4 regions of the Citrobacter koseri ATCC BAA-895 genome follow, and region 1 is predicted to be linked to each of the others. Evidence: predicted binding sites of a transcription regulator. Region 1 holds the regulator's gene; each other region holds the start of a gene.
The links. Region 1 encodes CRP, which controls carbon source genes, mostly activating them, when cyclic AMP is high. Its sites were predicted from a motif close to ATGTGANNNNNNTCACAT; they were not measured.
Positions count from the first base shown of each region.

Region 2: the regulator CRP is predicted to act here: its motif matches at 3,171-3,188, upstream of CKO_RS09720 (ABC-F family ATPase).
Region 3: the regulator CRP is predicted to act here: its motif matches at 2,773-2,790, upstream of CKO_RS14700 (PTS sugar transporter subunit IIC).
Region 4: the regulator CRP is predicted to act here: its motif matches at 3,224-3,241, upstream of ydfZ (putative selenium delivery protein YdfZ).

Region 1 is NC_009792.1:4,374,278-4,381,582, forward strand. Features, by position in the region: gene mdcA (malonate decarboxylase subunit alpha) at 1-384, opposite strand, end outside; gene CKO_RS20360 (hydrolase) at 634-1,656, shown strand; gene CKO_RS20365 (YheU family protein) at 1,653-1,871, shown strand; gene CKO_RS20370 (phosphoribulokinase) at 1,925-2,794, shown strand; gene CKO_RS20375 (OsmC family protein) at 2,944-3,348, opposite strand; gene crp (cAMP-activated global transcriptional regulator CRP) at 3,656-4,288, shown strand; gene CKO_RS20390 (YccS/YhfK family putative transporter) at 4,340-6,427, shown strand; gene argD (bifunctional acetylornithine/succinyldiaminopimelate transaminase) at 6,533-7,305, opposite strand, start outside.
Region 2 is NC_009792.1:2,129,449-2,136,753, forward strand. Features, by position in the region: gene CKO_RS09715 (glycoside hydrolase family 31 protein) at 1-1,388, shown strand, start outside; gene CKO_RS09720 (ABC-F family ATPase) at 1,471-3,066, opposite strand; gene ldtB (L,D-transpeptidase) at 3,285-4,205, shown strand; gene CKO_RS09730 (anion transporter) at 4,286-5,395, opposite strand; gene mntR (manganese-binding transcriptional regulator MntR) at 5,392-5,865, opposite strand; gene mntS (manganase accumulation protein MntS) at 6,052-6,180, shown strand; gene CKO_RS09745 (phosphoethanolamine transferase) at 6,470-7,305, shown strand, end outside.
Region 3 is NC_009792.1:3,192,423-3,199,727, reverse strand. Features, by position in the region: gene CKO_RS14720 (threonine/serine exporter family protein) at 1-209, opposite strand, end outside; gene CKO_RS14715 (LuxR C-terminal-related transcriptional regulator) at 779-1,501, shown strand; gene bglJ (DNA-binding transcriptional activator BglJ) at 1,462-2,130, shown strand; gene CKO_RS14705 (YbaK/EbsC family protein) at 2,195-2,653, opposite strand; gene CKO_RS14700 (PTS sugar transporter subunit IIC) at 3,017-4,360, shown strand; gene fhuF (siderophore-iron reductase FhuF) at 4,391-5,179, opposite strand; gene CKO_RS14690 (GGDEF domain-containing protein) at 5,302-6,369, opposite strand; gene CKO_RS14685 (DUF1435 domain-containing protein) at 6,622-6,858, shown strand; tRNA gene CKO_RS14680 (tRNA-Leu) at 6,898-6,984, opposite strand; tRNA gene CKO_RS14675 (tRNA-Leu) at 7,017-7,103, opposite strand; tRNA gene CKO_RS14670 (tRNA-Leu) at 7,131-7,217, opposite strand.
Region 4 is NC_009792.1:1,359,812-1,367,116, reverse strand. Features, by position in the region: gene CKO_RS06060 (sensor domain-containing diguanylate cyclase) at 1-256, shown strand, start outside; gene smrA (DNA endonuclease SmrA) at 297-860, opposite strand; gene ogt (methylated-DNA--[protein]-cysteine S-methyltransferase) at 1,382-1,897, shown strand; gene fnr (fumarate/nitrate reduction transcriptional regulator Fnr) at 2,092-2,844, shown strand; gene ydfZ (putative selenium delivery protein YdfZ) at 3,352-3,555, shown strand; gene uspE (universal stress protein UspE) at 3,815-4,765, shown strand; gene CKO_RS06030 (DUF2534 family protein) at 4,822-5,082, opposite strand; gene CKO_RS06025 (mechanosensitive ion channel family protein) at 5,319-6,350, shown strand; gene CKO_RS06020 (peptide ABC transporter substrate-binding protein) at 6,393-7,305, opposite strand, start outside.

The DNA.
Region 1 (7,305 bases):
GGCGCCAATTTCCAGCAGGCCATCTTCCAGCAGTTGCGAGATGCGCAGACTTTGGGTGCCGGAAAAAGAGAAGTCCAGCTTGCGGGCGATACCCTTTTCGAAGATATCGAGATGCTCGCTGCGCCCAACGCTTGGCATGATCATATGCAGGTCATGCACTATCTGCGGGTTGACCTCCGCCAGCATGCGGGACAGGAAATCTGCCTGCTTCTGGTTATTCCCTTCTAATACCACGCGGTCACCCGGCGCGATCAGTTTTTCCAGCATTGCGGTCAGGTCTGCGGTTGGCAGCACCTTGCCCTGCACCGGAACAGAAGCCAGACGCCGCTGCTTCTCGGTGCGGCGCGTGTTCCAGACTCGTGCTGGCGTTTGCCCAGATAACATTATTAACCTCCTGATTCAGCTAATCATTTTGATTGCTTAACACTGGAAAGAGTGTGCGCCCTGGTGAGAAAGTCATCAATTAAGCGTAGAGAGGAATCATTAGCCTGAGAGTAATAATTTGAGTAATGAATTGTGATTAAGATCAGCGTCAGGAAGGTGTAAATCCGCTCCCCCTGCCTCATTTTCATAAACACCAGGGGAAAGTGACGGTATAGTAGGCGGCAGATTTAAAAAAACATCGCATAATTTATGACTCAAATAACCTCCCCCGACCTTGATATCACCGGTCACGATAGTGCGGAGTTCGTGCCAATGCGCGGTATCCGCAACCGCCACCTGCAAACCATGCTGCCGCGACTCATCCGCCGCAAGGTGAAGTTCGATGCGCACTGGCAGCGTCTGGAATTACCAGACGGCGATTTTATCGATCTGGCCTGGAGTGAAGATCCACAGCACGCGAAGCACAAACCGCGTCTGGTGGTTTTTCACGGCCTGGAAGGCAGCCTGAACAGCCCGTACGCTCACGGGCTGATTGAAGCGGCGCAAAAGCGCGGCTGGCTGGGCGTGGTCATGCACTTTCGCGGCTGTAGCGGCGAACCGAACCGGCTGAACCGCATTTATCACTCCGGCGAAACGGAAGACGGCACCTGGTTTTTACACTGGCTACAGCGTGAGTTTGGCGCCGTCCCCACCGCCGCCGTCGGCTATTCGCTCGGCGGAAATATGCTGGCGTGTCTGCTGGCGAAAGAAGGCCGCGAGATCCCAATTGACGCGGCGGTCATCGTTTCCGCTCCCTTTGTGCTGGAAGCGTGCAGCTATCATATGGAAAAAGGGTTTTCCCGCGTTTATCAGCGCTATCTGCTCAATCTGCTGAAGGCCAACGCCGCGCGCAAGCTGGCGGCATACCCCGGCACACTGCCGATTAATCTGGCGCAGCTCAAATCCGTGCGCCGGCTCCGTGAATTTGACGATCTGATCACCGCGAAAATTCACGGCTTTGCCGACGCGATAGACTATTATCGTCAATGTAGCGCCATGCCGATGCTCAACCAGATCGCCAAACCGACGCTCATCATCCACGCGAAAGACGATCCGTTTATGGATCATCATGTGATCCCGAAACCGGAAAATCTGCCGCCGCTGGTGGAGTATCAGCTCACCGAGCATGGCGGGCATGTTGGATTTATCGGCGGGACGCTGCGTCGCCCGGAAATGTGGCTGGAGTCGCGGATTCCCGACTGGCTGACAACGTATCTGGAGGCGTCATCATGATGATCCCCTGGCAAGAGCTGTCTTCTGAGACGCTGGACAATTTGATCGAAAGCTTTGTGTTGCGTGAAGGCACCGATTATGGTGAACATGAACGTTCGCTTGAGCAAAAGGTCGCCGACGTCAAACGACAGCTACAGTGCGGAGAAGCTGTTCTGGTGTGGTCTGAACTGCACGAGACGGTCAACATTATGCCGCGTGAACAGTTTCGCGAATAATCCGCCGCTGACGGCCGACTATACTAAAACTTTTGTTGATTCATGGAGTTGTTATGTCTGCCAAACATCCGGTGATTGCGGTAACAGGGTCCAGCGGCGCGGGGACCACGACCACCAGCCTCGCGTTTCGAAAAATTTTCGCGCAGTTAAATCTGCGCGCAGCCGAGGTGGAAGGCGACAGTTTTCATCGTTACACACGCCCCGAAATGGACATGGCGATCCGCAAAGCGCGCGACGCCGGGCGGCATATCAGCTATTTCGGCCCTGAAGCCAACGACTTCAGCCTGCTGGAACAAACCTTTATTGAATACGGACAGACGGGCAAAGGCCAGGCGCGTAAGTATCTTCATACCTACGATGAGGCCGTGCCGTGGAATCAGGTGCCAGGGACGTTTACCCCGTGGCAGCCGCTGCCGGAACCCACCGATGTGCTGTTTTACGAAGGGCTGCACGGCGGCGTGGTAACGCCGCAGCATGATGTCGCGCGTCATGTCGATCTGCTGGTCGGCGTGGTGCCGATCGTCAACCTGGAGTGGATTCAAAAACTGATTCGCGATACCAGCGAGCGCGGCCACTCCCGCGAGGCGGTGATGGATTCCGTTGTCCGCTCAATGGATGACTACATTAATTTCATTACGCCGCAGTTTTCCCGCACCCACATTAACTTCCAGCGCGTGCCCACCGTTGACACTTCCAATCCCTTCGCCGCGAAAGGCATTCCTTCGCTGGACGAAAGTTTTGTGGTCATTCATTTCAGAAATCTGGAAGGGATTGATTTCCCGTGGCTGCTGGCGATGTTGCAGGGGTCGTTTATTTCCCATATCAATACGCTCGTGGTGCCGGGCGGCAAAATGGGGCTGGCGATGGAGCTGATCATGTTGCCGCTGGTTCAGCGACTGATGGAAGGGAAGAAGATCGAATAATCTGTTCGATGTTTGCCGGATGGCGGCTGACGCCTTATCCGGCCTACAGGGTGCGTTTGATATATGCCGGATGGCGGCTGGCGCCTTATCCGGCCTACAGGGTGCGAATTCGTAGGCCTGATAAGCGAAGCGCCATCAGGCAACCGGCATCACGCCGCAATCACTTCATACGAATGGGTAATATTCACCGCTTTTTCTAGCATCAGCGCCACTGAGCAATACTTCTCAGCCGAAAGATCGACCGCCCGCGCAACCGCCGCGTCTTTCAGGTCATTGCCGGTCACAATGAAATGCAGATTGATATGCGTAAACAGGCGCGGCGCTTCTTCACGACGTTCGGACGTCAGCTTCACTTCGCAATTCGTCACATCCTGACGCCCTTTCTGCAAAATAGAAACCACGTCGATTGCGCTACAACCGCCTGCGGCCATCAGCACCATTTCCATCGGGCTTGGCGCTTTATCACCGGAGTTGCCATCCATTAAAACCTGGTGGCCGGAGGCAGACTCTCCCAGAAAGGTTAACCCTTCAACCCACTTTACACGCGCTTGCATATTCGGAACTCCAATGTGTCAATTTTCCTGACAGATTACGCGCACATAACAAATCTCGCAACGGAAGGCGACCTGCGTCATGCTGAAGCGAGACACCAGGAGACACACGGCGAAAGCTATGCTAAAACAGTCGGGATGCTACAGTAATACATTGACGTACTGCATGTATGCAGAGGACATCACATTCAGGCTGCAGTACATTTTCGACAGCCCCCTTCCCAGGAATTCGGGAAACCTATTTTTGCAAACCCAGAGGCAGTGTCGTGTTCTGGCTCTGGAGACAGCTTATAACAGAGGATAACCGCGCATGGTGCTTGGCAAACCGCAAACAGACCCGACTCTCGAATGGTTCTTGTCTCATTGCCACATTCATAAGTACCCATCGAAGAGCACGCTGATTCACCAGGGTGAAAAAGCGGAAACGTTGTACTACATCGTTAAAGGCTCAGTGGCAGTGTTGATCAAAGATGAAGAAGGGAAAGAAATGATCCTTTCTTATCTGAATCAGGGCGATTTTATTGGCGAACTGGGCCTGTTTGAAGAAGGTCAGGAACGCAGTGCCTGGGTACGTGCCAAAACGGCCTGTGAAGTCGCTGAAATTTCTTACAAGAAATTCCGTCAGTTGATCCAGGTAAACCCGGATATTCTGATGCGCCTGTCTTCCCAGATGGCTCGCCGTCTGCAAGTGACATCTGAGAAAGTCGGTAACCTCGCCTTCCTCGACGTAACGGGCCGTATCGCTCAGACCCTGCTGAACCTGGCGAAACAACCTGACGCGATGACTCACCCGGATGGCATGCAGATCAAAATCACCCGTCAGGAGATCGGCCAGATCGTTGGCTGCTCCCGTGAAACCGTGGGGCGTATTCTGAAAATGCTCGAAGATCAGAATCTGATCTCCGCTCACGGTAAGACCATCGTCGTCTACGGCACACGTTAATCCCGTCGGAATGGCGCATTACCGGGTAATGCGCCATTTTTGTTTGCACCGATGTGGCGAAGACTGATTTACCATCCTGAGATCAACTACGCACTACGGCAAACGCTGGTGCTGTGCCTGCCTGTGGCTATCGGCCTGATCATCGGCCAGTTGCACCTGGGACTGCTGTTCTCGCTCGTTCCCGCCTGCTGCAATATTGCCGGTCTTGATACCCCGCATAAACGCTTTTTCAAACGCTTAATCATCGGCGGATCGCTGTTTGCCGGATGCAGCCTGATTACACAACTGCTGCTGGCGCGCGACATCCCCCTGCCGCTGATCCTCACCGGGCTGACGCTGCTGCTCGGCGTCACGGCAGAAATCAGCCCGCTGCATGCAAGGCTGCTGCCCGCTTCACTGATTGCCGCCATTTTCACGCTAAGCCTGGCGGGGAACATGCCGGTCTGGGAGCCGCTGCTCATCTATGCGCTCGGCACGCTATGGTATGGGCTGTTTAACTGGTTCTGGTTCTGGCTGTGGCGCGAACAGCCGCTGCGCGAGTCGCTCAGCCTGCTGTATCGCGAGCTGGCCGACTATTGCGAGGCCAAATACAGCCTGCTCACGCAGCATATCGATCCAGAAAAAGCGCTGCCGCCTCTGCTGGTGCGCCAGCAGAAAGCGGTAGATCTCATTACCCAGTGTTACCAGCAGATGCACATGCTGTCGGCCCAGCACAATAATGACTACAAGCGCCTGCTGCGCGCCTTCCAGGAAGCGCTGGACTTACAGGAGCATATCTCCGTTAGTTTGCATCAGCCGGAGGAGGTTCAGAAGCTGGTGGAGCGCAGCCACGCGGAACAGGTTATTCGCTGGAATGCGCAAACCGTCGCTGCCCGCCTGCGCATCATCGCGGATGACATCCTGTATCACCGTCTGCCCAGCCGTTTTTCGATGGAGAAGCAGACTGGCGCGCTGGAAAAAATCGCCAATCAGCACCCGGAAAACCCTGTCGGGCAGTTTTGCTACTGGCACTTTAGCCGTATTGCCCGCGTATTACGCACTCAGCGTCCGCTGTACGCACGCGACCTGATGGCTGATAAACAGCGTCGCCTGCCGCTGCTGCCCGCGCTGAAAAGCTATTTATCGTTTAAATCGCCCGCGCTGCGCAACGCCGGGCGAATCAGCGTCATGTTAAGTATCGCCAGTCTGATGGGCAGCGCCTTACATCTGCCCAAGCCGTACTGGATTCTGATGACCATCCTGTTCGTCACGCAAAACGGCTACGGCGCGACGCGCGTACGCATTCTGCACCGTTCAGCGGGTACGCTGGCCGGTCTGGTGGTGGCGGGCGTCACGTTGCACTTTCGCATTCCTGAAGGCTACACGCTGGCATTAATGCTGATCATTACGCTGGTGAGCTATCTGACCATTCGCAAAAACTACGGCTGGGCGACGGTTGGCTTTACGGTGACGGCGGTCTATACCCTGCAACTGCTGACGCTCAACGGCGAACAGTTCATCGTGCCGCGATTTATTGATACGGTCATTGGCTGCCTGATTGCTTTTGGCGGGATGGTCTGGCTCTGGCCGCAGTGGCAAAGCGGCCTTTTGCGTAAGAATGCCCACGACGCGCTGGAAGCGGACCAGGAGGCCATTCGGCTGATCCTCAGCAACGACCCGCAGCCAACGCCGCTGGCGTACCAGCGAATGCGGGTGAACCAGGCGCACAATACGCTGTTTAACTCGCTGAATCAGGCGATGCAGGAACCGGGGTTTAACACGCACTATCTGGAAGATATGAAACTGTGGGTAACGCACAGCCAGTTTATCGTTGAGCACGTCAACGCCATGACCACGCTGGCGCGCGAGCATACGATGCTGACGCCGGATCTGGCGCAGCGCTATCTGGAATCCTGCGAAATTGCGCTCCAGCGCTGTCAGCAGCGGCTGGAGTATGACGCGCCGGGCGGTTCCGGGGATGTGAATATTCTGGAGTCATCGGAGATGCTCTCCCACGGGCCGCTCAGCACGCTGGAACAGCATCTGCAACGCGTGCTGGGGCACCTGAATACCATGCACACCATTTCGTCAGTGGCATGGCGCCAGCGCCCGCATCACGGCATCTGGCTTAGTCGCCGGTTACGGGATATGAAGGGTTGACGTTGTTTGCTGTTTGTTGTTTGCCGGATGGCGGCGCAAGCGCCTTATCCGGCCTACAGGGAAAACGCGATTTGTAGGCCGGATAAGCGTAGCGCCATCCGGCAATCAGCCAGCCACTTTCGCCACCGCCTGCGCAAAACGCTGCATCCCTTCGTCAATATCCGCCTCTTCCACCACCAGCGACGGGGCAAAGCGCATGACATCCGGCCCGGCATTCAGCACCATAACGCCTTCATGCGCGCCAGCGTAAAGGAAATCCCGCGCCCGACCTTTGTACTGCGGCTTCAGTTCCGCGCCAATCAACAGCCCCATGCCGCGAATATCGCTGAAAATGTCATACTGCTCGTCAATCTTCTGCAAATGCTGAACAAACCGCTCGCGTTTAGTCTGAACACCGCTCAGCACGTCAGACGTATTGATGATATCGAACGCGGCCCCGGCAACAGCGCAGGCCAACGGGTTGCCGCCGTAGGTGGAACCGTGCGACCCAACGTGGAACGCGGACGCAATCTCCTGCGTGGTCAGCATAGCGCTGACCGGGAAGCCGCCGCCCAGCGCTTTCGCACTGGTAAGAATATCCGGCGTCACGCCGTAGTGCATATAGGCGAACAGATCGCCGGTGCGCCCCATACCACACTGAACTTCATCAAACACCAGCAGCGCCTGATGCCGATCGCACAGCTCGCGCAGGCCTTGCAGAAACGCTGGCGTTGCGGCGGTGACGCCGCCTTCTCCCTGGATCGGCTCCACCACCACCGCGCAGGTATGGTCATCCATCACCGCTTTCACCGCGTGCAGGTCGTTGAAAGGAACATGGATGATATCCGCCGGTTTAGGGCCAAATCCGTCGGAATACTTCGGCTGACCACCAACGGAAA
Region 2 (7,305 bases), 2.2 Mb from region 1:
TGCCGCAGCCGAAAGTGATGACCCAGGCATTCCACGATGCGGGGTTGAAGCTGGCGGCCAACATTAAACCGTGTCTGTTGCAGGATCACCCGCGCTACAACGAAGTCGCGGAAAGAGGGTTATTTATCCGTGATTCGGAAACCGATGCGCCGGAACATTCAAGTTTCTGGGATGACGAAGGTTCTAACCTTGATTTCACCAATCCGCAAACCGTCGCCTGGTGGCAGGAAGGCGTCACCACGCAGTTGCTGGAGATGGGGATCGACTCCACCTGGAACGACAACAACGAGTTTGAAGTGTGGGATGGCGAAGCCCGCTGCCACGGCTTTGGCCGCGAAATCGCCATCAAACATATTCGCCCGGTCATGCCGCTGTTAATGATGCGCGCCTCGCTGGAAGCGCAGCAGCGCTTTGCGCCGGAAAAACGCCCGTACCTGATCTCCCGTTCCGGCTGCGCCGGGATGCAGCGTTACGTGCAAACCTGGAGCGGCGATAACCGCACCAGTTGGGATACCCTGCGCTACAACACCCGCATGGGGCTGGGGATGAGTCTGTCCGGGCTGTATAACGTGGGTCACGACGTCGGCGGTTTCTCTGGTGATAAACCGGATGCGGAGCTGTTCGTGCGCTGGGTACAGAACGGCGTGATGCACCCTCGCTTTACCATCCACTCATGGAATGACGATCATACGGTGAATGAGCCGTGGATGTACCCGGGCGTGACGCCGGCGATTCGTAGCGCGATTGAGCTACGTTACCGTCTGCTGCCCTACTTCTACACGCTGCTGTGGCAGGCGCACGCCGACGACGAGCCGATGCTGCGCCCCACTTTCCTCGACCACGAGCACGACGCGCAAACCTTCGCAGAGTGCGACGACTTCCTGCTTGGCCGCAATATTCTGGTGGCAAGCGTGGTGGAACCTGGTCAACGTGAACGCCGCGTCTGGCTGCCGGATAACGAAACCGGCTGGTACGATTTCGATAGCCACGAATGGTTCTCTGGCGGCCAGTGGATCACGCTGAACGCGCCGCTGGAAAAACTGCCGCTGCTGGTACGCGCCGGTGCAGGCCTGCCGCTGAGCGAACGGATCACCCATGTCAGCGCTGAACGAGACGATACCCGCGAGCTGAAACTGTTCCCGGTCAAAGGTGTGGGGACAACGTCCGGTCTGCTGTTTGAAGACGATGGCGAAAGCTGGGGTTATCAGACGGGCAATGCCCTGTGGGTGGAATGGGAGATGGTGTGCGATGGGGCGACCGTCAACCTGAAGATCAACGCGCGTGGAGACTATCGTCCGGCGTGGAACGCGTTGCAGGTATCGTTACCGGCGGGGGAAAAACGCACGCTGCGGGTGAATGGCGTTGAAGGGAGTGAGTGGGTGCTCTGAAAGCTGCCGGGGGGCGGCTTCGCCTTACCCGGCCTACAAACTGTAGCGTAGGCCCGGTAAGCATAGCGCCACCGGGCTTTTTTTAGCCGTCGATCCCTTTACTACGCAGATAATCTTCGTAGTTGCCGCTGAAGTCCACCACGCGCTGCGGCGTAATTTCCAGCACGCGCGTCGCCAGCGAGCTAACAAACTCACGGTCGTGAGAAACGAAAATCAGCGTGCCCTGATACATCTCCAGCGCCATGTTCAGCGATTCGATCGATTCCATATCCAGGTGGTTGGTCGGTTCGTCCATCACCAGGATATTCGGTTTCTGCATCATCAGCTTACCGAACAACATACGCCCTTTTTCACCACCGGAGAGCACCTTCGCCGGTTTTCTGATATCGTCCTGGCTGAACAACAGACGGCCAAGAATGCTGCGTACCGCCTGCTCGTCATCGCCTTCCTGCTTCCACTGACTCATCCATTCAAACACCGTCAGGTCATTTTCGAACTCATATTCGTGATCCTGCGCGTAATACCCAATGCGCGCGTTCTCTGACCATTTCACGGTGCCGTTGTCCGGCGCCAGATCGCCCACCAGCGTTTTCAGCAACGTGGATTTACCCACGCCGTTAGTCCCGAGTACCGCAAGCTTTTCGCCCACTTCCAGCAGCAGATTGACGCCCTTGAACAGCGGGCCGTTATCAAAGCCTTTCACGAGCGCTTCCACTTCCAGCGCGTTACGGAACAGCTTCTTATCCTGTTCAAAACGGATGAACGGGTTCTGACGGCTGGAGGCCTTCACTTCATCAAGCTTAATTTTATCAATCTGACGGGCACGAGACGTTGCCTGGCGAGACTTAGACGCGTTAGCGCTAAAGCGGCTGACGAAAGATTGCAGGTCTGCAATCTGCGCCTTTTTCTTGGCGTTATCGGCCAGCAGGCGTTCACGCGCCTGGGTGGCGGCAGTCATATACTCGTCGTAGTTACCCGGGTAAATGCGCAGTTCGCCGTAATCCAGATCCGCCATGTGGGTGCACACCATATTCAGGAAGTGACGGTCGTGCGAAATGATGATCATGGTGCTGTCACGTTCGTTCAGTACCTGTTCCAGCCAACGGATCGTGTCGATGTCGAGGTTGTTGGTCGGTTCATCAAGCAGCAGGATATCGGGGTCGGAAAACAGCGCCTGCGCCAACAGGACACGCAGCTTCCAGCCTGGCGCAACTTCGCTCATCGGGCCGTAGTGCTGCTCAACCGGAATCCCCACGCCCAGCAGCAGTTCGCCCGCGCGCGCTTCGGCAGAGTAACCATCCATTTCGCCGTATTTCACTTCCAGATCGGCCACTTTATAGCCATCTTCTTCGCTCATTTCCGGCAGCGCGTAGATGCGGTCGCGTTCCTGTTTCACTTCCCACAGCTCAACATGCCCCATGATCACCGTGTCGAGTACGCTGAACTCTTCGAAGGCAAACTGATCCTGGCGCAGCTTACCGATACGCTCGTTCGGATCGAGAGAGACGTTGCCCAGCGTCGGTTCGAGATCGCCGCCGAGGATTTTCATAAAGGTGGATTTACCGCTACCGTTGGCGCCAATCAGGCCGTAACGGTTGCCGCCGCCAAATTTGACGGAAATATTTTCAAACAGCGGCTTGCTGCCGAACTGCATGGTGACGTTGCTGGAAACTAACACTGGCGTATCCTGAAAAATATGTGACAAACCGCTTATTATGCCACAAGTCTTAAATAAGATCGCGCCTCACGGTAAGCCGCTAAAATTGTCCTCACGGGAAAAAAATGTGATTTCGTACACATCTGAATTCCCACTTAACGGGAATGCACATATAATGCGCTCCCAACATGACAGAATTCTCAACCCAATAGCCTGCCAGGCACTGAATCTCGCATAACATGAATATGAAATTAACAACGTTTTTCGCGGCGGCCCTCGCTGTAGTTGGCTTTTGCAGCACCGCCTCAGCGGTGACTTATCCTTTACCGACCGATGGCAGTCGCGTCGTTGGTCAAAACCAGGTGATCACTATCCCGGAAGGCAATACCCAACCGCTGGAGTATTTTGCGGCTGAATACCAGATGGGGCTGTCTAACATGCTGGAAGCGAATCCGGGTGTTGATACCTTCCTGCCAAAAGGCGGTACGGTGCTGAACATTCCTCAGCAGCTGATCCTGCCGGACACCGTGCATGAAGGCATTGTCATTAACAGTGCGGAAATGCGTCTGTACTACTACCCGAAAGGCACCAATACGGTGATCGTCCTGCCGATTGGTATCGGTCAGTTAGGGAAAGACACGCCAATCAACTGGACAACGAAAGTTGAGCGTAAGAAAGCAGGCCCGACCTGGACGCCGACGGCGAAAATGCATGCCGAATACCGCGCGGCGGGCGAACCGCTGCCTGCCGTCGTGCCGGCTGGCCCGGATAACCCGATGGGTCTGTACGCGCTGTACATTGGTCGTCTGTATGCGATTCATGGCACCAACGCCAACTTCGGTATCGGCCTGCGCGTCAGCCACGGCTGCGTCCGTCTGCGTAACGACGACATCAAGTTCCTGTTTGAAAATGTGCCGGTCGGCACCCGCGTACAGTTTATCGACGAGCCGGTGAAAGCGACCACTGAGCCAGATGGCAGCCGTTACATTGAAGTCCATAACCCTCTGTCTACCACGGAAGCGCAGTTCGAAGGCGGCGAGATCGTACCGATTAACCTGAACAAAAGCGTTCAGAGCGTCACCAGCCAGCCTGATGTCGATCAGTCTGTGGTTGAGCAGGCCGTTCAGAACCGTTCCGGTATGCCGGTTCGTCTGAACTGATCAGAGCCATGTGCCGGGTGGCGACTCTCGCCTTACCCGGCCTACCGCATCGGCCCGATAAGCGTAGCGCCATCGGGCCATCACTTCAGCAGCAACAATCCATATCCCACCAGCGCCGCCCAGAGCAGCATCGGCAACGAATACCAATGAAACCGCCACCAGATACGCCGATCATTTGCCATCCGCAATGCAATCAGATTCGCCAGCGATCCCGGTAGCAAACCAAAACCACCGATATTGACCGCCCAGGCCAGCAACGCGGTCGGCGGAACGTAGTTGAGCAATAAAATCGTGGCGGGCACATTGCTGATAAACTGCGACAGACCGAGTGCAGTCAGCCAAAGCCCCGGCGCAGAGAGCGTTTCAACATGGCGCAGTACGCCCTGTAACACCGGTAGCTGTATCAATAAATGCACGTCGATAAACATCGCCATAAACACCAGCAGTAACGTCCAGTCGACGCTCAGTACCACGCGGCGCGCCAGGACGATGAACCCTGCCGCCACAATCGCCAGCCCCCAGAGTTCCTGCTTCAGTTCAAGCGCGGTCAGAAACACGATATACAACCCAAGGCAGCTCCACACCAAGCGCGGTTGCCACTCAGGGGCGCGCGTACCGGTATGGTACTGCAACGCCTTCCCCGGAAAACAAAGGCCACACAGCACCAACAGCGTCAGCATCATCACGGCGGCAAGCGGCGCCATCTGCCAGACAAAAGCCGCAAATGAGAGACCGGAACGCCCCCACAACAAAATATTTTGCGGATTGCCAATCGGCGTGAGCAGCGAACCGGCATTGACCGCCAGCGCCTCAAAGATAATCAGCCGGTTTACCGGAATCGCACACAGTCTTTTCAGGGTAATGGTCAGCGGAACGACGATAAACAGCGCCACATCGTTGGTCAGGAACGTTGACAGCACCGCCGCCGCCAGCACCATAAACATTGCCAGGCGGCGTTCCGTTTTAAAACGACGAACCATTCTGCGGCCCAGCACATCAAAATATCCGCTCAGCTCAACGCCTTTGGTCAGCAACATCAAACCGCTCAGCGTAATAATGGTGTGCCAGTCAATTGCACCCGGCCAGGTGCGGGGAGTAAACGGGACGAACAGACTGAGTCCGGCCCCGACAAGGAGTAATAACAGCAGGAAACGATCGCGTCTTAATGCCCGCAGAAAAGGAAAACTCATTCAGAAGGCGTTCCGTGCTTTTGCGTAAACAGGCGGAAAGCCTCAAGCGTTTCCTGACTTACATGGTGCTCCATCCCTTCCGCATCGCGGCGTGCGATTTCCGGGCTGACACCCAGCACCAGTAAAAAGTTTTCCACGATCTGGTGGCGTTCACGGCTTTCCTGCGCCAGCTTCTCGCCTTCTGCGGTCAAGAATACCCCGCGCCAGGGGATCATTTCGATAAGCCCTACCGACGCCAGACGCTTGAGCATCTTGGCGACTGTCGGCTGGGAAACGCCAAGTCGCGCCGCCATATCAACCTGACGCGCTTCACCGACCTCGATAATTAAATCGGAAATCAGCTCAACGTAGTCATCAATCAGTTCACGGCGATGCGCTTCCCTGACCTGGCGGAACCCTTCGACGTGTTCTTCGACATTCACTAATTGCGTCACTTTTTTTGTTGTTGGCGTACCTGCGCGACGACTCATTCTGCTTCCTCGTTACTGTGACGCGTTAATTGCATCTGGCTGGAGTGGGTCCATTGTAAACCAGAGTTGCACAGGCTCAAAAATTTAACGTTTTAGCAATAGCTATATAATATAGCCTGTGCTATATCTGTATGTAATGCAGGCATCCCTCACGGATTGATGGGATCGTAAAGTCAGGAGGTTTCTATGAACGAATTTAAGAGGTGTATGCGCGTGTTTAGCCACTCTCCCTTTAAAGTACGGTTAATGCTGCTGTCCATGCTGTGTGACATGATCAACGGCAAACCCGAGCAGGATCAGCCCTCGTCAAAATAACGCGGCGTCGCGGTACGCCGCTCCATTTTGACGCCATCTTCGCGGCCATCAAGGCGCGCTCGCGCTGTGTTTTATCTCAATACCCTTTCTTTTTGTCGGTTTTGCTGCCCCCTTCGCAAAACATTTTCCTTGTAGTAGTTGACCTTCTTATACACACGCTCTATCGTTGCGCAGCCCTGCATATATTGCGGCTCGCAGATGCGGACCCCATCCCCTCTTCACGCACTTTCCGGCAGGTATTGACCCTTAACGCCAGGGTGAGCACATGGCGTTTTTGCAATAGTGGCATATGAATTTAACCCTCAAAGACTCGCTTATTGCCCGCAGCAGGGCCATTAGCCCGTGGACTGGCTTCTACTTTTTACAGTCGCTGCTGATTAACCTCGCGTCGGGCTACCCGTTTAGCCTGTTCTATACAGCGGCCTTTACCTGCCTATTGCTGTTGCTCTGGCGCACCTCGCCGCGCGCGCAAAAGGTGTTGATCGGGCTATGCTCGCTGATCGCCGCCATGTATTTCCCGTTCGGCCAGGCCTACGGCTCGCCAAACTTTAATACGCTGCTGGCGCTGCATTCGACCAACGTGGAAGAGTCCACCGAAATCCTGACCATCTTCCCGTGGTACAACTATCTGGTAGGCCTCTTTATCTTTGCACTGGGCGTGATTGCCGTTCGCCGTAAGCAAGAGACGGAGAAAAAAGCCTGGCGCGTTGTGGACAGCGTGTGTCTGCTGTTCAGCCTCATCGCCTTTTTTGTCGCGCCGGTGCAAAACCTGGCGTGGGGCGGCGTGTTTAAATTAAAAGACACCGGCTACCCGGTTTTTCGCTTCGTGAAGGATGTCATCGTTAACAACAATGAGGTGATTGAGGAGCAAGAGCGGATGGCGAAGCTGTCCGGGATGAAGGATACCTGGACGGTCACTGCGGTTAAGCCCCGATACCATACCTACGTGGTGGTGATCGGTGAAAGCGCTCGGCGTGACGCAATGGGCGCATTCGGCGGTCACTGGGATAACACCCCGTTCGCCAGTACCGCCAACGGTTATTTTTTCATGGATTACGTTGCCGCCAGCGGCTCAACGCAAAAATCGCTCGGTTTAACGCTCAACCGCGTGGTCGACAACAAGCC
Region 3 (7,305 bases), 1.2 Mb from region 1:
GATGTCAGACACTGCCCATCTTTAATGGTGGTGAGAACGATAGCGTTGGAGGAGATGGCGCTTTCCACGCTGTCCATCCCTAACGCCAGCCCCAGGCGGGTGGAGAGTTCATCAACCAGCGCGCTCTCTGCGCCGTGTTGCAGTAAAAAAAGCCCGCATTGAATACATAACCGTGTAACCGTTCGCTGTAACGACTGCTCTGTTTGCATGACTCGCCCTGACTGAAAAGACGCGTTGCGTACCATCTGAATGACGAAAGTCTTCTTTGTATCATGAAGCCCGACCCTTTTGGCTCTGGCTAAGATCAATTTTGTGATGAAAAAAGAGGCAGGATGCCAGACAATCAGTCGCTGAATGTCATAATTGCAGTATATTGAATGCCTTACGTCGAACGTGAATGACAGGGAATGAAGTATCGTCTGTAACCTCTGAAATTAATGAGACGATATTCTTTTCTTGTGCTTCCTGAAAGCATAATTATCTGATGCGAAACATAGCGTGAGTTTATTAAATTCCCCTTGCATATGTTAGAAATGCTAATGATCTAATTTAGTTAATTTAATTGTACCGCAATTATTTTTAGCGGTAATTATGCAATAATAGTTTGGTGATTTTATACTATGCGGATCATTGTATAGAGTCGTTATTGCTATAACATTTCAAATAAAAGCCAAGGATAAACAATTCACTTCGTCTATTACCACGTCTGTTTTTCTCATTAATTATATTATTTATTAATGAGTGAACAGGAGGGGAGACCTGTGGATATGGAGGAGATATGTTGCCAGGATGCCGCAAAAACATAATTATTATCAGTAAAATACCTGTTATACAGACGGGGTTAAAAGAGGTGGTGCAGGGCCATTTCCCTGCTTATGAACTGATGTACTGCCGTTCCGTAGAAGAACTGACATTAATGCAGCTGCGCCGCTCCGATGTAGTGATTACGGATTTAACGGGAGAATGTAAACATCCCCGCGCTGTCTGCGAGCAATTTTACGCTTTATTATCTCAATACCATGATATTCACTGGGTATTTCTTGTTTCCCGTGCGTTTTACTCACAGGCGATTGAGCTTCTGATGAGCCCCTTCAGTACGTTGCTGTCTGACGTTGAACCGGTTGAGAATCTGGTAAACGTGATTGAAGCAGGCAATGCCCATACGGACAGGATCAGTAAGACGCTGCTATCTCCCGCTCTGCCAGATGTCTCGAGTTTTGGCCATCGTCCGGTTGTTCTTACGCTGTCGGAACGGAAAGTGTTACGGCTTCTGGGTAAGGGTTGGGGGATTAATCAGATAGCGATGTTGCTTAAGAAGAGTAATAAAACGATTAGCGCGCAGAAAAACAGTGCGATGCGGCGTCTGTCAATACACAGCAATGCTGAGATGTATGCCTGGATAAACAGTTCTCAGGGAGCAAGAGAATTGAATTTACCTTCAGTTTATGGAGATGCTACTGAATGGAAAACAGAATTGCCAAGGGAAATGTCGCACTCATAGAGAAGTGCGTAATGAGCAGTATTGGAATGAAGAGTTTATTTGACGCGTTTCCTGATTGCCAATATAAACTTCATATTTTTCCAACTCAATCTGCTTTCCAGAAAGCGATGTTAAGTACTCCCTTTTCCGTCGTTATTTTTTCACTTTCTGCGATGCGGGAAGATCGCCGGTTGGGGCTGGCTTATCTGGCGGAACTGGCTGTGAATTTTCCTCGTGTGCGCCGACTGGTCATCGCGGATGATGATGCGGAAGCCCGGTTAATTGATTCGCTGTCGCCTTCGCCGTTAGATGGGGTATTAAGTAAAGCGTCGTCACTGGCCAGTTTTCAGGAAAAGCTCTTTTTATTATTGAACAGTAAGCGAGAGGTGACGGAACACACTCTGAACCTCTGGTATCTCAATCAGAGCCGAATGATAAGCCCCACTGAGCGTGAAATTCTGCGTTTTATGTCGAATGGTTATTCGATGCCACAGATAGCCGTCCAGCTGGAACGCAATATCAAGACGATTCGCGCCCATAAATTTAATGTGATGTCTAAACTGGGCGTCAGCTCAGATGCCGGATTGCTTGATGCGGCGGATATCCTGCTGTCTCTGCGCGCCGAAAAGCCGGGTCGCTTATCCGCGTAATTCTGTAGTCGCTCTGTATTTACAGGTTGCTTGTGCCGGGTTTATCGCCCGGGCACAAATAGCATCACTGGCACACATCAATCCAGGTTGCTGAAGTGAGTTCTGCCATTCTGTCGGGGGAAATTCGGACTGCACTGTGCGTTGCCCCTGCTGCTGGTAAGACTTCAGCATAATGTTTTAATGAGACGTCGCAATAGACGGGCAGAGGCGTTTCCAGCCCGAAAGGGCAGACACCGCCGACCGGGTGCCCTGTGGCGATCACGACTTCATCGCTGCTGAGCATTCGCGCTTTCGCGCCAAACGTGCTCTTGAGTTTCTTATTGTCCAGGCGAGCATCGCCTTTGGCGACAACCAGAATAATGTCGTCTTTCACCTTAAGCGAAAGCGTTTTCGCTATCTGTCCTGGCGCGACATTGTGCGCTTTCGCTGCCAGTTCCACCGTCGCCGTACTCTGATTTAATTCGATGATTTCAATATCCGGGGCACGTTCGGCCAGAAACTGCCGTACCGATTGCAGACTCATTCTTTTCTCCTGACGCTGTATTAGCAGTCCTGTTTTTCAGAAAACCGCGTGGCGTAATTTGTCATAAGGAAAGCGGCACTGTAAATAATTTATGTAATAAACCAGCAGCATGAGCGATTTTTCGATCGTCTTCACATTCACGGAAACCGGTTACAGTAACCGGTTGCAGTCCGGCGGGCGGGGATTAATACTGAACCTGTCACTTCCTCTGTATCACATAATAAGAGCCATTTATGAAACTTCATTCTCTCTGCTGTATCGCTGGTGTTCTCCCCGGCGCGGTCGCGAAAAGTAGTAATGGACCCTTACACGGCGGTGCTGCTGCCAGCACGTCTATGTTGTTTTGACTGACAGGAGAACGCTATGTCTACCAACCATGCTGTGTTTAATGTGATTTTTCGGTTTGTCGAAAACTACGTGAGTCCCGTTGCCGGACGTATTTCCTCACAACGTCATGTTATGGCGATTCGTGATGGTTTCATTTCGGCAATGCCGTTTATGATTGTCGGCTCCTTCCTGCTGGTTTTCGCCTATCCTCCTTTCTCACCGGACACCACCTGGGGATTTGCCCGTGGCTGGCTGGCGCTGGCGAAACAGTTTGAAAGCCAGATTTTGACGCCGTTTGATATGACGATGGGGATCATGTCCATCTATATCTGTGCGGCCATTGCCTATAACCTGGGCAAACACTATGTTAAATCGCATCAGTTAGATCCGTTTATGTGCGCCATGCTCTCGATCATGGCCTTCTTGCTGGTTGCCGCGCCGAAAACAAACGGCACTATGCCGGTTGACAGCCTGGGCGGAACGGGGATTTTTACCGCGATTCTGGTGGCGATTTACTGTGTTGAAATGATGCGCTTCCTGAAAGCGCATAACATTGGCATTCGCCTGCCAGACCAGGTGCCGCCGATGATCAAGAACTCCTTTGATCTGCTGATTCCGGTGCTGGTGGTGGTTCTGACCTTGTATCCGCTGAGCCTGGCGATCCAGTCGCAGTTCGATATGCTGATCCCACAGGCGATCATGGCGATCTTTAAACCGCTGGTTTCCGCTGCGGATTCGTTGCCCGCTATTTTGCTGGCGGTGCTGATTGGGCATCTGCTGTGGTTTGCGGGGATTCACGGAGCAGCGATTGTCTCCGGGATGCTGCAAATGTTCTGGCTGACCAATCTCGGTATGAACCAGACCGCGCTGGCGCAGGGGGCACCGTTGCCGCATATTTTCATGGAAGCCTTCTGGACTTTCTTCATCGTCATTGGCGGTTCTGGCGCCACGATGGGGCTGGTGATTTGTTATTTACGCAGCCGTTCCGTACATTTGCGCTCTATTGGCCGCTTAAGCGTCGTGCCGAGTATCTTTAATATCAACGAACCGGTTATTTTCGGGACGCCGATTGTGATGAACCCGGTGTTCTTTATCCCGTTCCTGCTGGCGCCAATGGTGAACGCCGTGCTGGCGTGGGCGGCGATGAAACTGGATCTGATTGGGCGGGTGATTTCCGTGGTGCCGTGGACTGCGCCCGCACCGGTTGGCGCTGCGTGGGCACTGGGCTGGGACTACCGTGCGGCGATCCTGGTGGTCATACTGGCGCTGGTGTCCGCCATCATATACTTCCCGTTCTTTAAGGTTTATGAGAAGCAGCTTCTGGCGCAAGAGGCAGAAGAGGCCGGGCGTGCAGAAGAGGAGAGTCAGCAGATGGCCTGACGTGTTGAACAAGGCGCAGCGGCGCCTTGTTTATTTCAGCGTACAGTCACCGCATTGCTGAACGTCTGGCAACCGGTAGCGTTGACAGCAGGTTCGGCGCACCAGCAGACCTTCGCGAGGGACGACGGTACGCCACAGCGGGTTATCCTGACCACTGGAAAGTTGCTTTTCGAAGAAGCAGCTCTGGCGCAGCGTTGCCAGCAAGGCTTCGCCAAGCAGCGGTTTCATTTCGGTCAGATACCAGTTGATCAGATACCCGGTGTTACTCCAGATAAGCTTACCGTTAATATCGCCGGTTGATTCCAGTGCCTGAACGACCGGCATCAGCGCAGAGACGATCAGCGTTTCCATTCTCTGTTGAGGAGAATGCGCGGTTGCCCGCTCGTCCTGATGAACATCAACCCAAAAACAGGCTGCGCGTCCGGTTTCGTGGAACTCAACGTGCATGTGCTCGGGCGAAACGTCAATGGCCCTTTCCTGGGTGAGCAGGGCAAGCATCAGAGGCGGTACCATCAGACCGATATACCATTGCGCCCAAAGTGAAATGAGCGGCTTATTTTCGCGTGGTTGCGTCGGTTGATGACGATAAATATGGTCGGAATAGATAGCCAGCAGAGAGCGCATCGTACCCGGTCGAGCCCACTGCGCCAGCGTCATGGCGCCCGTTGGGTGCGGTTCGTCCAGCCGAATAAAATCAAGCAGATGTTCGCGCGTCCGGGTTATCGTTTCACGCACGGCTTCAGCCAGCGAGGGCATCTCAGGCTGGAGATGGGCTCGCCAGGTGACATCTTCAATGATCGGTGCGGAACGGTAAGGCATAGCGCTGTATATAAGGATAGTAATCTAAATGATAATGATTGCTAATCCTAATGATAGCGATAGTCGATGGCAAGCGCTTTGTCGTGACGCTGTGCGCGGTAGCACGATGATATCTCCCTGTGTCAGACCGTACGCAGTTCGTCACTCGCAAGAATGTTGTTGCGCCCCAGGTTTTTGGCCTCATACAGCGCTTTATCTGCCTTGACGATTGCAGCCTCCATGTCCTGACCCAGTAGCGGCGCGATGCCAACGCTGATGGTGACATTGGTCGCCACGCTGACATTAAACATATGTGGGATTTTGAGATCGTAGACCTTCTGGCGAATACGTTCGGCGGTCGTGCGCGCCTCCTGTGGATCGGTCGCGGTCAGCAGGACCATAAACTCTTCGCCGCCAAAACGGGTGACAATATCCCGGGAACGGACAGCGTCACGAATCGCGGCTGAAACGCGAATGAGAGCCTGGTCGCCCATCATGTGCCCATAGTGATCGTTATAAGCTTTGAAGTGATCGATATCCAGCAGCAATACGTAGTGTTCTTCGTGCGTTTCCAGAGCAAGGAGCGTATTCAGCTTATTTTGCAGGCCGCGGCGATTATACAGGCCAGTCAAAGGATCGAGCATACTCAGCCCGTTCAGCGTTTCTCTCTCTTCCAGCAGTTTGTACATCAGCTGTTGAGCGAAATCGTCATAGCGTTTTTGAATAACATGCTGGATGGCAATGCCCGCCATCGGGAGCGCCATGAGATAAATAATCCGTATGCCGTGTTCGCTGCCATTAAGCCACAGGCAGGCCAGAACGGAAGGCAATGAATGGAACGTAAACGCAATGATATTATTAGCAAAGGCGATGGAGCCAATAAATAACACGCAGAGAAGGGCGATGAGTAGAAAAGTATAATCGCTATGGTTCATAGCATTATATTTCAGTGTGATATGCCAGGCCCACAATATGCCTGATATAACAGAAATAAAGGGGATATTAATCTTTTTATGCGTATATTTTCCGTGCCATATCAGAAGTAACGTACTTGCAACAAAGAGCAGTATTGCCGGGACTGAGACAGCCCTGACCTCATAAAGAGGAAAGACAAGCGTAAACAGCCCGGACACCGCATTGAGAAACAGAAAAAGGCGTAAAGAGAATTGATATTTTTTGGTGCGTAGCGCGCGCCAGGATTGAGCTGTCATATCTGAATGTCGTTATTTATCTATGAATTACGCTGGTTGGGGCCAAAATGAAAAATAACGTGCGGGAAAAAGCCCGCATAAATAAACGTTTTTATTGTTTGTAAGTTAACCACCGCCCAATCTATCACCTTGCTGAATTCATGTCATCAATTGTTAAGACAATCTCATACAAGGAAGTGTGACGAACTGCTGACAAATGAGAAATTTTATCATATGCTATTGGTTATCATTATCGGTATCAGAGGTAAAGCCATGTTGCAGCGTACACTGGGCAGTGGATGGGGGATATTGTTGCCGGGTATTTTTATTACCGGACTGGCGTTTGCCGGCCTCTCCATTGACGCATGGAAGGTACTGATTGTATTAGGATTACTGCTGACTTCGTTGATGCTGTATCACAAACGCTTACGGCATTTCGTCCTGCTGCCGTCATGTGTCGCGCTGATCAGCGGCATGGTGCTGGTTATGATGAATTTGAATCAGGGATGAACAAACAAGACGTAAAACAGAGAAGGGAAATAAGATAATTGGTGCGAGGGGGGGGACTTGAACCCCCACGTCCGTAAGGACACTAACACCTGAAGCTAGCGCGTCTACCAATTCCGCCACCTTCGCACAGTCATCTTACTTTTTTGATATCGCCTCGTTGGTGCGAGGGGGGGGACTTGAACCCCCACGTCCGTAAGAACACTAACACCTGAAGCTAGCGCGTCTACCAATTCCGCCACCTTCGCCCAGTGCGAGCAATATCAACGTGGTTTTGGTGCGAGGGGGGGGACTTGAACCCCCACGTCCGTAAGGACACTAACACCTGAAGCTAGCGCGTCTACCAATTCCGCCACCTTCGCATACCATCGATTCTTAAAAAGAATCGCTACCACGGAGGCGCATTCTAGTGGTTTTCAGCTTTTCGTCAATAGTTAATTACGCAGGATG
Region 4 (7,305 bases), 1.7 Mb from region 1:
CCTGGTCTTTCGCTGGGGCGGTGAAGAATTTGTCTTGCTGCTGCCGCGAACCTCGCTGGAAGTTGCACTTAATCTTGCAGAATCAATACGCGCCGCCGTGGCGAAAGTCTGTATTCCTGGCCTGCCCCGTTTTACCGTCAGCATCGGCGTCGCACGGCACGAATCGAATGAAAGTATTGATGAATTATTTAAGCGGGTGGACGATGCCCTGTACAAAGCCAAAAACGACGGCAGAAATCGGGTGCTGGCGGCGTAATAAACGTCACAGGCTGCCCGTAAGTAGCCTGTGAACACCCTTAACGGCTGCGTTTCGCGTGACGCTCCCAGTTTTCCTGCTTTGCCTGCGCCGTTTTACGCAACGCAACATAACACGCTCCGCTGCCGCCATGATGAGGCAGTGCCGTACAGTAAGCCTGAACGTCGTCAAATTCCGTCAGCCAACGCGCCACATAACTGCGCACAATATTGGCATGCGCGTTATCTTCCCGCCCTTTGCCATGAATGATCAGCACGTTGCGTAAACCATCCTGACGCGCCTGGCAGATGAAGCTAAACAGCATCTTGCGACATTCCTCAACCGGCTGACGAAGCAAATTGAGACTCGCCTGCTGGCTGTATTTTCCCGAACGCAGTTTGTCGAGCACGCCCTGCTGCAACCCTTCCCGGCGAAATTCCAGCGGTTCGCCCAAAGGAAGAATATCCAGAAACCCGGTAGTGAGAAAATTGTCGAGCTGGAGCGTATCGATACGCTGCGGCGCCCGTGAATTGCGCGTGGGCTGCCAGTGTACATCAGCGCAACGTTTCAACGGTTGGACATCCTCCATGGCGTCAAGAAACAGCGTTTTGTCGTCAAGGTTCATGATTCCTCCTCCAGCGCGTTAAGACAGGCACTATCATAACCGCGCGCTATTATACCGACAACGGTTTACAGTTATTTCCAATAAACGACACTGGCTCAATTATCTGGCTATGCGCATCTCACTATTTCATCCCCGGTAAAGCCACGTTTTATCCTGCGTTAACCGACAATTTCAGCGGGGCTTTTGTAAAATCAATTATGCCCTGAAAGTGGAATATCTCTTTTATAGCCGTTATAACTTTATTACCCGCTGAGGGAAAACCAGGCCGGGAAAAGGTTAAGGAAGCACTGCTGTGTAGATTTTAGGGGCTGGCGGATGTCGACAGTCCCTGTTTTTTATTCTCCTGCCGTGCTTCATTTTTTCAGCATCTTTATTTGTTCGCTTTTTCAACAAACAGTGACGCTAAACGTATTATGCCCGCTTATCTTTTTAGGGGTATGGTTGCGGATATTGGTCGCATGGTATCTTGTTGAACTGCTGATAAGTCCGGGAATTATCCCGCCTGCAATGAGAGATAACGGATGCTGAGATTACTTGAAGACAATATCGCGACCCCGCTGGGGCCGTTATGGGTGATTTGCGATGAGCAATTCCGCCTGCGCGCCGTCGAATGGGAGCAACACAGCGACCGTATGGAACAGCTACTGGACATACATTATCGTTCAGAGGGATACGAGCGCATCGCCGCCAAAAATCCGGGTGGCCTGAGCGATAAGCTCACCGCGTATTTTGAGGGAAATCTCAGCATCATTGATACGCTGGAGACCGCCACTGGGGGAACGCCTTTTCAGCGGGAAGTGTGGCAGGCGCTGCGCACTATCCCCTGCGGTCAGGTTATGCATTATGGTCAACTTGCCGAAAAATTAGGCCGTCCGGGAGCCGCGCGCGCCGTAGGCGCCGCTAACGGATCTAACCCGGTCAGTATCGTTGTGCCCTGCCATCGCGTGATCGGACGCAACGGGACAATGACGGGATATGCTGGCGGCGTACAGAGAAAAGAGTGGTTATTACGCCATGAAGGGTATCTGCTGTTGTAGAAACCAGGCATTTTGTGCCTTACCCGTCACACTTTGATGTAAAGTAACCACTTATAAAGCATGGATTTTCAAAGGGATATAAATATTTCTCCTGCTTATGCCTGAATTATCCTCTATTGGGAGTAGCTCAGGCTTACGTGCTCACCAAAAAGATGTTAAAATTGACAAATATCAATTACGGCTTGAGCAGACCTATGATCCCGGAAAAGCGAATTATACGGCGCATTCAGTCTGGCGGTTGTGCTATCCATTGCCAGGATTGCAGTATCAGCCAGCTTTGCATCCCGTTCACACTTAACGAACATGAGCTTGATCAGCTTGATAATATCATCGAGCGTAAAAAGCCTATTCAGAAAGGGCAAACGCTGTTTAAAGCAGGTGATGAACTGAAATCGCTCTATGCTATCCGCTCCGGTACGATTAAAAGCTACACCATTACCGAGCAGGGCGACGAGCAAATCACTGGTTTTCATTTAGCGGGCGACCTGGTCGGCTTTGACGCGATTGGCAGCGGGCACCACCCGAGCTTTGCCCAGGCGCTGGAAACCTCAATGGTATGTGAAATCCCGTTTGAGACTCTGGACGATCTCTCCGGTAAGATGCCTAACCTGCGTCAACAGATGATGCGTCTGATGAGCGGCGAGATCAAAGGCGATCAGGATATGATCCTGTTGCTGTCGAAGAAAAATGCGGAAGAACGTCTGGCAGCCTTTATCTACAATCTGTCCCGTCGTTTTGCCCAGCGCGGTTTCTCTCCGCGTGAATTCCGCCTGACGATGACCCGTGGCGATATCGGTAACTACCTTGGCTTAACGGTCGAAACGATCAGCCGTCTGCTGGGTCGTTTCCAGAAAAGCGGTATGCTGGCGGTGAAAGGTAAATACATCACCATCGAAAACAGCGATGCGCTCGCAGTGCTTGCTGGTCATACTCGCAACGTTGCTTAATCTTTCCGCAAGTAAGTCAGTTATCCTTCTGTTAAATCATTAAATTTTCCTGATTTATTGGTTTGACAGAAGGAATCACACCACGTCAATAAGCTAAAGAAATCTCAAATACGTAGCCATCACTCCAGTTGGACACCACTGGCATGGTTTACGCCCTGCCAGGCCGTTTTCGGATTAACCACATTGATTCATCATGCCGGAAAAGTACAATCCGCAGCGGCTGGCAACCGTTCTATATTCGCACTATCGAACGATCGCCAGCTGGCCGCAGTTGCGTTCTTGCATACGACGCAACTGCGGCAACCCTAACACCTTGTCATTTACAATGATTATTGATTTAACTCCCCCCGAAAACAGCGGTTTGGTGGGTATAGAAAAAGTGTGACCTTGATCAAAAACAAAAAAAGATTATGACAAAGGTGTATTTATATTACGTTCGCTTCTGGACTGCGGCCCGGATTGTTAAGCGGATTTTTTGATACCCAGATATTAAGAGGAGAAAGAACCATGATCACTTATGATCGTAACCATAATCCTATTACTAATGGCAGTCGGGTTATGATTAATGGGACGGGCAGAACGGGTAAAATCGTTGCCATACATTCTAACGGGTTAACTCCAGCCCAGTTACGCCGCAACAAAACCGTCGAAGTGGAAGGCTGTGAAGGCCAGTTCGAACCCGTTGAACTGATCCGTCTTGGTTCCCACTAACGATAAGAATGCCGCTATGGCGGCATTCATGAATCAAACAGATTTAATTACAGACTCTACTAAGCCGCTATTTACCCCAGGTATGCCCCGGAAGTCTGATTTTACTGATAGAAATTGTTTACATTCAATACACTGCCCTATAGAACAGCAAATTTTCCTGATTTATTGATCTGGCAGAAGGTTCCCCCCTGTTTCATTCAACATATATGGGTTACTCTTTTAATTACAAACTGCGGTGACAGTTGTAAGGAGACCCTGTATGGCTATGTATCAAAATATGCTGGTGGTCATCGACCCAAACCAGGACGATCAACCCGCATTACGACGCGCTGTTTATTTGCATCAACGGATTGGTGGCAAAATTAAAGCCTTTTTGCCGATCTATGATTTTTCTTATGAAATGACTACCCTGCTCTCGCCTGATGAGCGTACCGCGATGCGTCAGGGCGTCATCAGCCAGCGAACAGCCTGGATACGCGAACAAGCGAAATACTACATCGAAGCAGGTGTTCCCGTTGAGATAAAAGTGGTCTGGCACAACCGTCCCTTTGAAGCCATTATCCAGGAAGTGATCAGCGACGATCACGATCTGGTGCTCAAAATGGCGCACCAGCATGACCGCCTGGAAGCGGTAATCTTTACGCCGACTGACTGGCATTTGTTGCGTAAATGCCCAAGCCCGGTATGGATGGTCAAGGACCAACCGTGGCCTGAAGGCGGTAAAGCGCTGGTGGCCGTGAACCTGGCGAGCGAAGAACCTTATCACAATGCGTTGAATGAAAAGCTGGTCAAAGAAACGCTGCAACTCGCAGAACAGGTGAACCACACCGAAGTCCATCTGGTTGGCGCCTACCCCGTGACGCCCATCAATATCGCAATCGAACTGCCTGAATTTGATCCGAGCGTTTACAACGACGCGATTCGCGGTCAGCATTTGCTGGCGATGAAGGCGCTACGGCAGAAATTCAGCATTGATGAGAAAGTGACGCATGTTGAAAAAGGGTTGCCTGAAGAGGTTATCCCGGATTTAGCCGAGCACCTACAGGCGGGTATCGTTGTACTGGGTACGGTTGGTCGTACCGGGATATCTGCGGCCTTCCTGGGCAATACGGCGGAACAGGTTATCGACCATTTGCGCTGCGATCTGCTTGTCATTAAACCCGATCAGTATCAGACACCGGTCGAACTGGACGACGAAGAAGACGATTAAGCCTATTTTCGTGCCGGGTAGCGCTTATGCCTACCCGGCGAAGCCGCTCACTCACGTTACTGTTTGTCCTCACCACCGAGGAAATAGATCCCCAGCGGAATGGCCAGCAGAATAGTGAAAACCAGACTGTAGACGCAAATCATTGATGACTGGATGAAATACATCGAGGTTGTCCACTCGGACAACGGAATATCATACTGTTCGATCACGCCGCCGATAGTCGCCCGCGTAACCACTGATGCCGCAATAATAAACACCGCCAGCAGGCCCAACAGAAATTTCTTCCCCTTTGCTGTCTTCAGCTTTGTCATGATCATGGTATCGTCCTTTTGCAGATGAAAGCCCTGTTACTTGCGCGTAACAATACCATGACAATCCCCCGTTGTCTGCCACACAAGTCGTGACATAATATTCACATCGCGCGTCCCTGTCTGAAAATGCGCTACGTCTTATTCTTTTTGATCAATGACCAGCGCATTCGAAGCGGATAAAATATCTGCACCTCAGAATCTTTTAGCGTTATATCAACCATACGGGGTAGTGACAGACCAAAATGATTGCAGAATTTTTTTTCAAAAACGCGTTTAATCTGGCAATAATTTTTGGCAGTGGCGCCGCCTTACTTCTGATGAGTATTGTGTTTCGTCGTGGCGAGAAAAGAAGAAAAGGATTTATATTTCATGCCGTGCAGTTCTTCGTTTATGCCCTTATCATCGGCACGCTGGGCAGTATCGCCAATAATGTTATTGAAAACTACGATCTGAAATTCATCTCTCCAAATGCCGTCGATTTTATCTGCACATCTCTGATTGCGCTGATTCTGACAATAAAACTGTTTTTACTCATCAACCGCTTTGAAAAATCACAGATCGGTAAAGGCAGAGACGTCACCAGTGCGAAGATCCTGTCTCGCATTATTAAGATCACCATTATTATCGCCATCGTTTTACTCTATGGCGAACACTTTGGCATGAGTCTGTCCGGGTTGCTGACTTTTGGCGGCATTGGCGGCATCGCTGTTGGGATGGCGGGTAAGGACATTCTGAGCAACTTTTTCTCGGGGATTATGCTCTATTTTGATCGCCCCTTTAGCATTGGCGACTGGGTTCGTTCCCCGGACAGAAATATTGAAGGCACTGTGACTGAAATCGGCTGGCGAATGACCAAAATTAACACCTTCGACCACCGCCCTTTATATGTGCCGAATTCGATTTTCTCCGCCATTAGCGTGGAGAATCCCGGCAGGATGACCAACCGACGCATTAAAACGGTGATCGGGTTACGTTATCAGGATGCCAGTAAAACAGGCGTTATTGTTGATGCGGTCAGAACGATGCTGCAAAACCACCCTGATATCGATCAGCACCAGACACTGCTGGTCTATTTCAATGAATTTGGCGAATCATCGCTGAATATCATGGTCTATTGCTTTAGCAAAACCACCGAATGGGAAGCCTGGCTTGCGGTTCAGCAGGATGTTTACCTGAAGATTATCGACATTGTTCAGGCGAACGGCGCAGATTTTGCGTTTCCAAGCCAGACGCTTTATCTGGATAACGCCGCGTCACCGCAATCCGCAAATTAAAAAAGACGCGGAATACCGCGTCTTTTCGCTCACTGCCGCATATTATTTGTCGTGCTTCACAATATACATTGTCCGGCTATACGCCACGTCTTCCGGGTTATTAATGGGATAACCTTTCAGCCACGGTTTGATCAAACGTCCGTTGGTGTACTGGTAAATCGGCGCAATCGGCGCCTGTTCCATCAGGATTTTCTCTGCCGCGTTATAGTCCGCATTGCGCGCCTTCGCCGTATTTTCTACTGTCGCCTGCGTCATGATTTTATCGTAGGCCGGGTTATTGAAGCGCGAGATATTGCCCGTATGGGTCGAGGTTAACAATGACAGGAAAGTAGACGGCTCATTGTAGTCCCCCACCCAGGAGGCGCGGATAACATCAAAATTACCGGTGTTGCGGCTGTCGATATAGGTTTTCCATTCCTGGTTTTGCAGCTTCACCTCTACGCCCAGATTCTTTTTCCACATCGAGGCGACCGCAATCGCGATTTTCTGATGATTTTCAGATGTGTTATATAACAGCGTCAACTTGAGCGGTTTCTGCGGGCCATAGCCAGCCGCAAGCAATAACGTTTTCGCCTGAGCATTGAGTTCTTCCTGGCTCATTTGTTCAAATGGCGAAGGATCGGGAGTAAAGCCTGCCGTCACGTCCGGGGTGAAGCGCCAGGCCGGTTTCTCCCCGGTTCCTAATACTTTTTCCGCCATGATGCGGCGATCAATCGTCATGCTCAGCGCCAGACGAACGCGGGAATCCGCCGTCGGGCCTTTTTGGGTGTTAAACGCATAATAATAGGTGCCCAACTGCGGCGGTGTGTAAACCTGCCCCGGTATATCCTTCAGCAACTTCTGATACAGATTTTTCGGGAAAGATTCGGTGATATCAATATCACCAGCCAGATAACGTTTAGTCGCTGACGACTCCTGATTAATTGGCAGGAAAGTCACTTTTTGCAGCACCGTC